2 regions of the Alteromonas sp. H02 genome follow, and region 1 is predicted to be linked to the other one. Evidence: riboswitches for the same ligand, from Rfam matches in the RefSeq annotation. Region 1 holds a riboswitch; the other holds the start of a gene.
What was found. A riboswitch is a leader RNA that binds a small molecule or an ion and turns the genes downstream of it on or off. The one in region 1 is predicted to bind cyclic di-GMP.

Region 1 (5,249 bases):
TCAGGGTGTCGCCCTGATTAACCAGTTTCTCAACATTGAAGCCGCTGGTATAGAACGCGTGTCCATCCATTGATACGTGGCGCACTGAATGCGCTAATCCGGGTACAGAGCAGCACAGCAAGGACAACAACAGGCCAACACGGTTTAACATCATTACTTTCTACACCGCCCTGTGACGTAAGACGCGCGACTCCATTACTGCGCTGTCATGTCGTATTTATATTTAAGTTTACGCTTTTATTATGTTGTTATTTTGAGGTTCGTTTAAAAAATAATCAATAGCGCAAGCCAGTTTTCTTCCGCTTAATCAAAATTGAGACTGGCGTAGCGCTGGATCCATAGCCTGATCAGTTTAGATTTCGCTATACCGCTTTGCTCTGAAAGTTGCTGAAGCTGATCTATACATTCCTGCGTCAGCGTAAAGGTAGCTCTGCGCATTGGCTCATGATGGGAGTCGTTAGCCTGCCGCTCTGCAACAGCGGTAAGGGGCACTGCCGCACCACTGGCATAATGCAGTGCGTCCTGGATAAATTCCTCTGCACTGATACTTTTGGTTGTGGTTCGATTAGCTTGCGGCGTAGAGCGAGACAGGTTTATCAGACTCATGTTGTTCCCCTTTACGTCGGGCCAGTAACTCTTCAATGATACTGCGAATTTCCACGGCAGCTTTACCATCGGCTTCACTTTCCAGCACCGAACGTCCGGACTCCTCTGAGTCGTCATACATGTAGCGGCTAAAGGTAACGGAATTTAATACTGGTACTTCAAAGGAGCGACACACCTCTTTGGCTTCCAGAATCCTTGACGCCAACGAAGGCAGTGAAGGACACTGAGTAATAACAAAAGCAGCGTTCATGCGCGGGTTGACCATCTTACAGGTCGACAAAATGTCTTCCATGTGCGGTACCGTTTTCAGGTCGCGGCGCTTGGGACGCAATGGAATTAAGATATGGTCGGCAACCGCCATAGACGATCGCAGCGCCAGGTTATCCTGACCACCACAGTCGATAACCACATAGTCGTAGTGCTCTTTAAGGCTTAACAGCTCATTGCGGATCTTGCCGTAAAGCTGGATACAGTTGATGGAAGGCAGCTCTTCGTTGCTGCTTCGCTCCTGGGCCCAGTCTGACGTGGTTCGCTGGGGGTCACAATCCACCATCAGTACACTGGCCTTTTTCTCACAGCGTAAATATACGGCGATGTTCTGTGCAAGACAGCTTTTGCCGCTACCACCTTTTTCGCCACCAACTAAAATCATCATTGTTCAATCCTCATTAAGTAATCGCAATTACGTAATAAAAAAGTGAACTGACTGTCGGTGTCGCTGGCTTGCCGGGGGAAGCAAGCCGACGTCACCTCACAGTGTTCGGTAACCCCGCTATCCTATCTTTCGACGTAGACCGGAGGTTTTGCGTCACACCCTTTCGGCGTGTTTTGCCTTTTTCATGTACTGCGGGATGCTCATATAGCACCCGTTGATTCCTGTTCAAATAATAGAGTATCGGGTTGCTGGCATCCATTCACAGCGGGCATTGAAATTTATATTAAGGGATTAATGCGTATACCCTAGCTGGTAAGGGTAATTCTTATTTGCGTTTAAATATTTTATTTTCAATCGTTAATTGTGATTAGCATGATTGGTATTTACCGCTGGTTCTCTGCACTGTTAGGGTTATACTTATCGAAACTGTTAAGGAGAATGTAATGACACACCCCATTGATAAACCTTCTTATGAAGGAAAGAAAGTACCTGATGTGACCTTTGCCATTCGGGAAGGTGAGCAGTGGATTAATCGCACTACCGACGATATTTTCGCCGGCAAAACCGTAGTGGTTTTCTCCCTGCCAGGTGCTTTTACGCCGACTTGTTCGTCGACTCACCTGCCACGTTATAACGAGTTGGCCGACACATTCAAAGATCACGGTGTAGATGAAATTGTTTGTATTTCAGTGAATGACACCTTTGTTATGAATGCCTGGGCAGCGGATCAGGAATCAGACAACGTCTCGCTGGTACCGGACGGTAACGGTGAATTTACCGATGGCATGGGAATGCTGGTGGACAAAGCTGATTTAGGCTTTGGTAAGCGCAGCTGGCGCTACTCGATGCTGGTAAAAGACGGCGTAGTGGAAAAAATGTTTATTGAGCCGAACAAACCGGGCGACCCGTTTGAGGTCTCAGACGCTGATACCATGCTGGCCCACATTGCGCCTAATGCAGTGAAACTGGAGCCGGTTTCCATTATTACCAAACCAGGCTGTCCGTATTGTGCGAAAGCCAAAGCGCTGTTGCAGCATAAAGGCTTTAAATACGAAGAAATCGTCATGGGGCAGGGCGCTACGCTGACGACATTAAAAGCTATCAGCGGCCGTGACACAGTACCCCAGGTATTTATTGGTGGTAAGCATATTGGCGGCAGCGACGATCTGGAAGCTTATTTCGCCGAATAGCGTTATAGTAAACTGATAAAAAACTCGCCAATCGGCGAGTTTTTTTGGTTTAAAGACTTAGTTACAGCTGCGGGGCGTCGAAGTCCTCAGGCTCATCGGTATAAATACACACGTTCCAGTCTTCTGCCAGGCCGTCCTCGGCCTGACAATAAGTAGCAAAGAAATCGCTGATTTCCTGACGCTGACAGTGAGCTTCGAAGCTGGCCATATCGGCCCAGATTTCATTAAACGCAATGGGAAAGCTGTTGCCTTCGGCGAACGGACTGGTGATATGGCGGGTAACGATATACTGAATACAGCCATCTTCTCTTAGCGTGTTGGGCTCGAGGCTCTGGAGCACTTTAAACAGCGCTTTTTCTTTGCCGGGTTTGGGTAAAAACTGGGCGCTACAATACACTTTCTTTGACATGAGTAATCCTTAACAGGCGTGGACTTTGTTTTTTTATAGTCTCAGTATGGCGATTCTGGTCCTGAAGTCAAAAGCTTACCTGCAATCTGTTTTTACTGACCTTTTATCGTTATTGCCCTCGTTATCGTCAATGGTTTTTGCCATAGTAGAAAAAACACAACAAATCAGGGGCAAACACTTTGAAACCTTCTTTTCTGACAACATTTACCTGCGCCACCAGTCTGTTGTTCTCGCTGGCAACCAGTGCGGCGCTATCCGGCGATGAGCTGCAGATGGCCGATTATATTGATGGCCGTAAAGAGGCAGCGATGAGCTTGCTGGAAAAAAGCGTCAACATAAATAGCGGCACCATGAACTTTTCCGGCGTCAGAAAGGTGGCAGACCAATTGATGCCGGAATTTGAGGCGTTGGGCTTTGACGTTTGGTTTGAGGATGGAGCCGCATTCAACCGGGCTGGCCATCTGATTGCCAGAATTGAAGGCGGCAAGGGCCCCAAAATGCTACTGATTGGCCACCTCGATACGGTGTTTGAGCCTGGCAGTCCGTTTCAAACCTTTACCCGGGTGGACGATAAGCATATTAAAGGTCCGGGCGTTGCCGATATGAAAGGCGGCAACATTATTATGCTCGAAGCACTGCGAGCACTGCACGCGGCAGGTAAGTTATCATCGATGAATATTATGGTGGTAATGACCGGCGATGAAGAGCTCAGTGGCCGGCCGTTAGCCTTGTCTAAAAAAGCCTTAATCGAAGGTGCCAAATGGGCCGATATTTCACTGGGCTTTGAAAATGGTGATGGTAATCCGGCCACCGCTAATGTTTCACGTCGTGGGTCGGTAGACTGGGTGTTAACGGTTAAAGGCACGCCGGCGCATTCTTCCCAGGTATTTAAACCCACCGTGGGCGCTGGCGCGATTTATGAGGCCTCGCGTATCTTAACCAGCTTTTACGATAAACTCCGAAGTGAACAATTACTTACATTTAATCCTGGCAGAATAATGGGGGGGACAGAGGTTACCCACGATAAACTTAACAACAACGGCAGCACCTTTGGCAAAAACAATGTGGTTGCCGAACATGCCATTGTTACCGGTGATATCCGTGCGGTTTCGCAGGATCAGTTAATTCGGGTTCAGCATAAAATGCAGGCCATCGTAAAACAGAGTCTGCCTAAAACCAGCGCCGTCATTGAGTTTGGGGAGGGCTACCCGCCTTTATCGCCAAAGCCGGGTAATCACGAGTTGTTGGGTATTTACAGCAAAGTCAGTCAGGATCTAGGGCAGGGCAGCGTAACCGCAGTCAATCCGCTTAATGCCGGCGCCGCGGATGTCTCCTTTACCTCAGAGTATGTGGAAATGGCCCTGGATGGTTTGGGCATGAGTGGCTCAGGCGGTCACACCGTACATGAAACGGCGCTGGTCAGTGCCTTGCCTGCGCAGGCGAAACGCGCGGCTATTTTGATGTCACGTCTGAGTGAACGGTAACCCGCTATTGTTTTCCTGCCAATGATTGCAATTCACTGGCAAGGCCGCCATAGTAGGCGCCCTTGCTGCTTTTAATGGAGTCAACCAGTGAAGTCGTTGTTACATCTGGTCTGTCTGACCACTACATTGTGTTTTTCTGCGCTGGCGACAGGGCAGTCTCAGTTTGCACTGAATCAGTCGTTTGCCGCTTTATACGAGCAGGAGCTAGGTAGCACGCAAAAGTGTCTGAGTTCTTCGGCGAATCGTTATGCAGTGTGTTCACCGGCGCTGAGAGGCGATGGTAATGCACCATTTATTTTGTTTCAGCAAGCAGACAGCCCCATTATTGTACTCATCCACGGGCTCAGTGACTCCCCCTTTTTCGTGTCAGCGATTGCCGATGAGCTTTATCATTCCGGATATACTGTTATCGCACCGCTATTGCCGGGCCATGGTCTGAAAGACGCTGATGCTGATATGGAAGATGAGCAACTGGCCGAACGCTGGCAGGCGCATCTGGCAGAAGTGGTGGAACTGGCTTTGCAATCCACCGATAAAGTGGTGTTAGGCGGCTTTTCTACCGGCGGCGCGTTGTCGGTGGATTACTACCTGTCTAATCCCGATAATGTGCAGGGCATTCTGTTATTTTCTGGCGCGCTGGCGCTGAATGGTAATGTTGAATCACTGTCGAAGCTGTGGGGCATAAAGACACTGGCCAGGTTACTCGATGGTGATTATCAGACCAGCGGACCCAATCCACAAAAGTATCCCAAAGTCGCCAGCTTCGCTGGCCTTGAGTTAATGGAGCTTATTCGCAGTATCCGCGAACGCCTTGAGGAAGGCGCCCGGGTGGAGGTACCGGTTTTCGTGGCACACTCTCAGGCCGACCAGACCACGCCCATCGAAGGCGTACAAAACCTGCTGAC
Region 2 (5,249 bases), 550 kb from region 1:
CGAGAAGCTCAGGTTCCAGTTGTTAGTTGCCTGCCAGCTAAGCTCAACCTCAACGCCCTGGTTGGTACCTAAATCGGCGTTACTGATAATATCAATAAACTCCGCTGAGCCGTCATCCCGATACTGCAGTTCGTAGTCACTGACCTGCGTATCTTCCCGTTTCATGACAAAAAATGCCACGCGGGAGGTTAACTGGTCAGCCAGTCGCCCTTTCATGCCGATTTCATAGTTCCAGTTGTACTCTTCGTCGTAGAAGCGGTTGTCGGTAGACACGTTCTGATCGGGATTAATGCCGGCGCCTTTATAACCACGGGAAACACTGGCATAAACCAGTTGCTGCCCAAGTTGATAACTCAGTGCCAGCTTGCCGCCCAGCATTGTGGAATCTTGCTCACCGCTGAGGCCGGCATTGTCGCCGTAAGAAAAATCATAGTTCTCCGCACGTAATGCAAAGGTCAGCAATAAGTCATTGGTTAACTGGCTTTCCAACTGACCGTAAACAGCCTGTGTGATGGGCTGATACTGACTCACGAAATCGCCATCAGCATAGGTGTACTGACGAAGTAGATCTTCTTTATTGTTCTTAACCCGCGAGCCGATAACCCAGGAGGTCGTGTCGTTAAATAAACGCCATTGATCGCCACTGACGAAGCGTAACTCCACAGTATTGGTCTCTACATCGCGGTAATACGCATCGAAAGAGGTATATCCCCACGGATGAAAGCCATCATAGGTCCAGTCTTCGTCATACGCATAACCTATATTGTGGCTGGCGTGAGTAACTATAAAGTGTAGGTCGCCGCCATCCAGCCGGGTTAGCAGGTTAGCGCTGATAGCATGGGTTTGCTGGCGGTCAAACCCGGGCTCGTCAGACAGTGTTTCGCGAGTGTTATCCAAAGAAAAGGCATCAAACCCGTTGTCGATATCATACCAGCGGTAATTAACGGTTAACGATACTTCATCGCTGTAGTCGTAGCTCGCCGCTAACCGAATAGCACTTTCGTCAATATTGTTGGTGTCGTCGCGGTTAAGGAAAGTATTGCGTACAAAACCATCGCTCTGGTTGTGCACTAATGCACCGCGTATGGCCAGGTTATCTGCGACCTCAACACTCTTACCGGCTTCCACCCGATAGCTACTCTTAGTCGCCGCAGTGAGCTGAACGTAATCGGCGTCTAGCTCCTTGGCCTGAGTGGATTTAATTAACACTGCGCCTGCCAGTGCTCCGGTACCAAACACCGTAGCCTGAGGGCCTCTGAAAATCTCAACCTGCTGGGAATCAAACAGCAGTGCAGCAGCGCCAAGTCCGGTAAAGTCAAAATCGTCCACCATAATGCTCACCGATGGATTAATCGGTTCGGCGTACTGGCTGCGCTCGCCAATGCCGCGAATCTGCACAAAGCGTCCCCGCGAGGCACCTGTTGCAAAATTTACGTTTGGCGCTACTCGCAGTAAATCTTCAATGTGCACAGCCTGACGGTTTTGAATACGTGCATTATCAATGATTGAGGCACTGGCGCTCAGTTGAGCCAGGGCCCGCTGATGAAAGTCGCCGTATACGGTGACTTTTTCGATGTCTTGTTGCTCAGCAGCTAAAGCGCTGACAGATAAACTCAGTAAAGATAAAGAAAACAGAGTTTTAGGTAATTTCATACTGGATCTCTTGTGCAATGATGACCAAAAGATCCGGCTTTTAACGGCAGGTGATAAGGCTTGATTGTAACCATCCCTACGCCGGTATTATCCGGATCAGGTTTAAGGGTTCCCACATCATGGATCTCAGCCGTTTCCGGCACCCCTTGGTGAATGCATTTTGAATGCGCGATGGAGTCTACCAAGACTTAAAAGATTTGCAACTGTTTAACAGATTGTTACGCAGAGGTATTTTTCAGCAGAAATAAGAACGCCCACCGTGACGTGGTGGGCGTTGCTTAATTGCTCCCGGATAAAGAGCTTTATACAGACCGGCGGTGACGACGCCAGCCTGTTATGCCGAGTCCGAGTACTGCCAGCGACAATGCGGTTGGCGCGCTAACCTCAGACAACGTCATATCTCTAAAACGTACTTGAGTGTTGCCACACTCACGGTCACAATCGTTTACCAAGACGATGTGGGTAAAACTGCCACTCAGGTAGTTATCCAGATCGATTGAGAAACGTTGCCAGCGATCGTTGGTATAAGAAAAATCGTCCAGTCCCCAGTTTTGCGTGCCAACCAGGTTAAACGACTGGCTGGAAACCGCGTCAGTCTGACCACCAGAGAAATCAGCAAAGAACAAACCACCAATTTCAGGAAGTGAGGTAGGTACACCTCTGGCTTGGCCACCATCGCCAATGCGCTGGAATAAACGGAATCTGAAATCCAGCGTATAGTTTGTCAGCGGATCGTCCAGATTAACTGAATCAACGCCAAACGTGTCTTCCAAATCAATCGCAAACCAGGAATCTGAGTAAATTCTGATTGCACCATTGTTCTGTACAAAATAATCGCTATCGCCGTTGTTCTGACGGCTCATGCCTTCAAAAGTAGCGGTATCAAAGTCCACATCGTAATTGATAACACCAGCGTTGGCAGAGGCTGCCATACCGCAGGCGACGATTGCTGAACATAATTTTCTGGCCAACTTCATGTTTTAATCCTTAACTACTAATCAATACCTAAAAACTGTACTGACTCTGAGTAACCCGGCCACCTTCGACTTAAAGGCCCGTGGCTTTCCGTCCTTGCTTCACAACAAGTTTGGCTTTGTGCATCATCAAACTGCGGAGTTAATGGTAGCGCAGCCGAAAAATCAAAATAGGACACATTTTATCGAACTATAGGACAATTTTGTCTGTCCTCACTTAACACCCGGGCAAAAGTCGTTATTATGGTGGGAGAATTGCAAGGGATAGAAAAACTGATATGTCTGTTACCTATACAGGAACGTTTTGGTCAGCTGTTACGCGGGCGTTATTATCATTACGCCGGGATAAGAGCCTGACAACGGAAGATGAGTCTACCGCGCTATCAGCGCTTGGCGATATTGAAAGCGGTGATTATCCGGTTACGGCCCTGAATGAAAAGTTAGCACTCCTGAGTAAGAGTGACTCACCGCAACGGATTGGCCAGTCTTTACTGGGTTATCTTGATTTTAACAAGATGGGTACTTTTCACTGTTTTTTATCCATGGCCCGGGATATCAATGCCGCTCTGGATGCTTTACACACTTTCGACACGCCATTATTTGAAGCATCAGAAGAAATTCATATCAACAAAACAGAAAGTCAGGTAACGCTCACAGTAAAAGCTGGCATTCTGGCGGATATGGAACCCTTTGTGGTGGCTTTTCTGCTGGCGCTGTTTCGTCACCTGGCCGGGCGAAATTTCGATTTTAACCAGGTTGAACTGGTTCACGAGCACTCCGAGTGGCTGTTAGCATCCGTTAGTGAAGCTCATTGCGCCCACCACCATCCGGCACCGGCTGTTACTTTCGACGCCAGATGGTTAGCCAGCCCATCGTTTTTTTACAGTCCAAAATTGCAACTTGTGCTGGTTAAAAACCTGCAACCTGCCGGTGAAGGAGGCTTTAAACAGGATCTGGTCGATGCGTTTAAACAGTTTGATACGCCTGCCAGAATTCGCTCTGAGGCGGTTGGCGAACTGTTGGGCATGTCTGAGTCGGTGTTTCGGCGCAAACTCAAACAGGAAAAACTGTCTTTCAATGCCCTGCTAAAATCGCACATTCACGAACGCAGCATAAATGGTTTACTGAGCGGCGAGAAAGTGGATGTGCTGGCTGAGTCACTGGGCTTTTCCGATCGCCGTTCCTTCGACCGCAGTTTTAAGGAGTTTACCGGCATAAGCCCTGGCCAGTTGCGTCAGGTGGGCAGCCGACTGCGATTCCAGCGGGGTAACCAGGCACTGATCGAAGTAACCGAAAACCTGCCTCCCCTGCCGGAAACCATCAGTCATATTGTGAATCTGTCTGATGATCAACTTTCAGTCAGCCGACTGGTAAAGCTCATCGAACCAGACCCTGTATTTCTCGCACACATCATAGGTAAAGCCAGTAAAGCCCTTTACGGATCCGTGCCTCAGTCTCTTGAACAGGCTATCGGCCGTAATCTTGGCGTGAATAACGTGAGAAACCTGGCGGTGTTATTTGCCGCCCAGCAATACCTCACAGTGCAAAGTGTCCATCCGAATATTGAGCGGCTGATAGACGCCATGCTGTTAAGTAATGCCTTATTTGAGGCGTTATTTGCCGGCGAATACAGCAACGAGGATAAAGCCCTGATTGCCCAGCTCATTCTGTTTGGACCACTGGCCTTACTTTTAATATTCCATACCGAACACCTCGATGCCTCATTGTTTTTTGAACAGTGGCAAAGCGCTTCCAGTTTTGATGAGTTTCAGTCTGGCCTGGCTGCAGAGCATAACCTGTGCCTGTATGGCGCCTCATCACTGTTACTGGTCAGATGGGGCTTTACCAGTAAGGTGAATCAGACCTTATGGCGATTGTGTCAGGAGCCGGATGCAAAAGTGAATCAGCGGATCCGCTGTTGTCACGAACTAGCCTTTAACTATTTATGTTTTAATCAGGCGCCAATCCACAACGATCAACTCGCTGCTGCATTGTCAGAACAGCAGTTAACCGAAGCCCGGGATTTACTAGCAAAGTGGTAATGTACCGTTAATGCTTATGGCTGCATTGGTGGCCACTCCACAAACAGGTACAATAGCTATTTTCCATAATGGCGTTTTGCTCATATGCCCAGCGCGAAGACGTTAGCCGCACTATCCGACTGGAATACTGCGCTTAAGAAGACTCCCAATGCTCACCGCCAACTGCTGGTAGTGAGCGGTTCTGCGCATTACTGCAAAGACGTTATTGAACAACTAACACAGCGGTATAGTAACCACGAAACTCTGCTTCTCGGTACATTTCTGTGCCCTGACAATAACTCACTAAGCATCGCCGCCTACCGGCAAATTCTCGGCGTAGAATACAGCCTGGCCATTGTTGATACCTTTGAGGCGTTTCGCCCTAATGCTGTTCTGGCCATTGCCGGGACGGTTACTCAGGGTGGGCTGATGGTTGTGTGCTGTCCGGACTTTAACGAATGGCCAGCATACCCCGAGGCATCCACCGGCCACTATTTAAGTTATGGAGAACAACTCCAATTCAGCCAATTGCGGGCCGCTATACTCATGCAGTTCGGGACAGACTCAAGCGTTGCCATATTGCGCGAAAATTACGAGCCAG

Region 2: it holds a riboswitch for cyclic di-GMP, as region 1 does, so the genes downstream of both, AC566Q_RS08375 (hypothetical protein) here and AC566Q_RS05780 (AAA family ATPase) in region 1, are expected to answer to the same signal.

The regions. Positions count from the first base shown of each region.
Region 1 is NZ_CM185021.1:1,271,849-1,277,097, forward strand. It holds gene AC566Q_RS05770 (tetratricopeptide repeat-containing diguanylate cyclase) at 1-154, opposite strand, end outside; gene AC566Q_RS05775 (ribbon-helix-helix domain-containing protein) at 304-606, opposite strand; gene AC566Q_RS05780 (AAA family ATPase) at 566-1,261, opposite strand; cyclic di-GMP riboswitch class I at 1,366-1,449, opposite strand; gene AC566Q_RS05785 (glutathione peroxidase) at 1,705-2,451, shown strand; gene AC566Q_RS05790 (putative quinol monooxygenase) at 2,513-2,860, opposite strand; gene AC566Q_RS05795 (M20/M25/M40 family metallo-hydrolase) at 3,040-4,344, shown strand; gene AC566Q_RS05800 (alpha/beta hydrolase) at 4,432-5,249, shown strand, end outside.
Region 2 is NZ_CM185021.1:1,822,083-1,827,331, reverse strand. It holds gene AC566Q_RS08380 (TonB-dependent receptor) at 1-1,653, opposite strand, end outside; TPP riboswitch at 1,710-1,810, opposite strand; gene AC566Q_RS08375 (hypothetical protein) at 1,956-2,630, opposite strand; cyclic di-GMP riboswitch class I at 2,677-2,755, opposite strand; gene AC566Q_RS08370 (helix-turn-helix domain-containing protein) at 2,906-4,669, shown strand; gene AC566Q_RS08365 (GNAT family N-acetyltransferase) at 4,754-5,249, shown strand, end outside.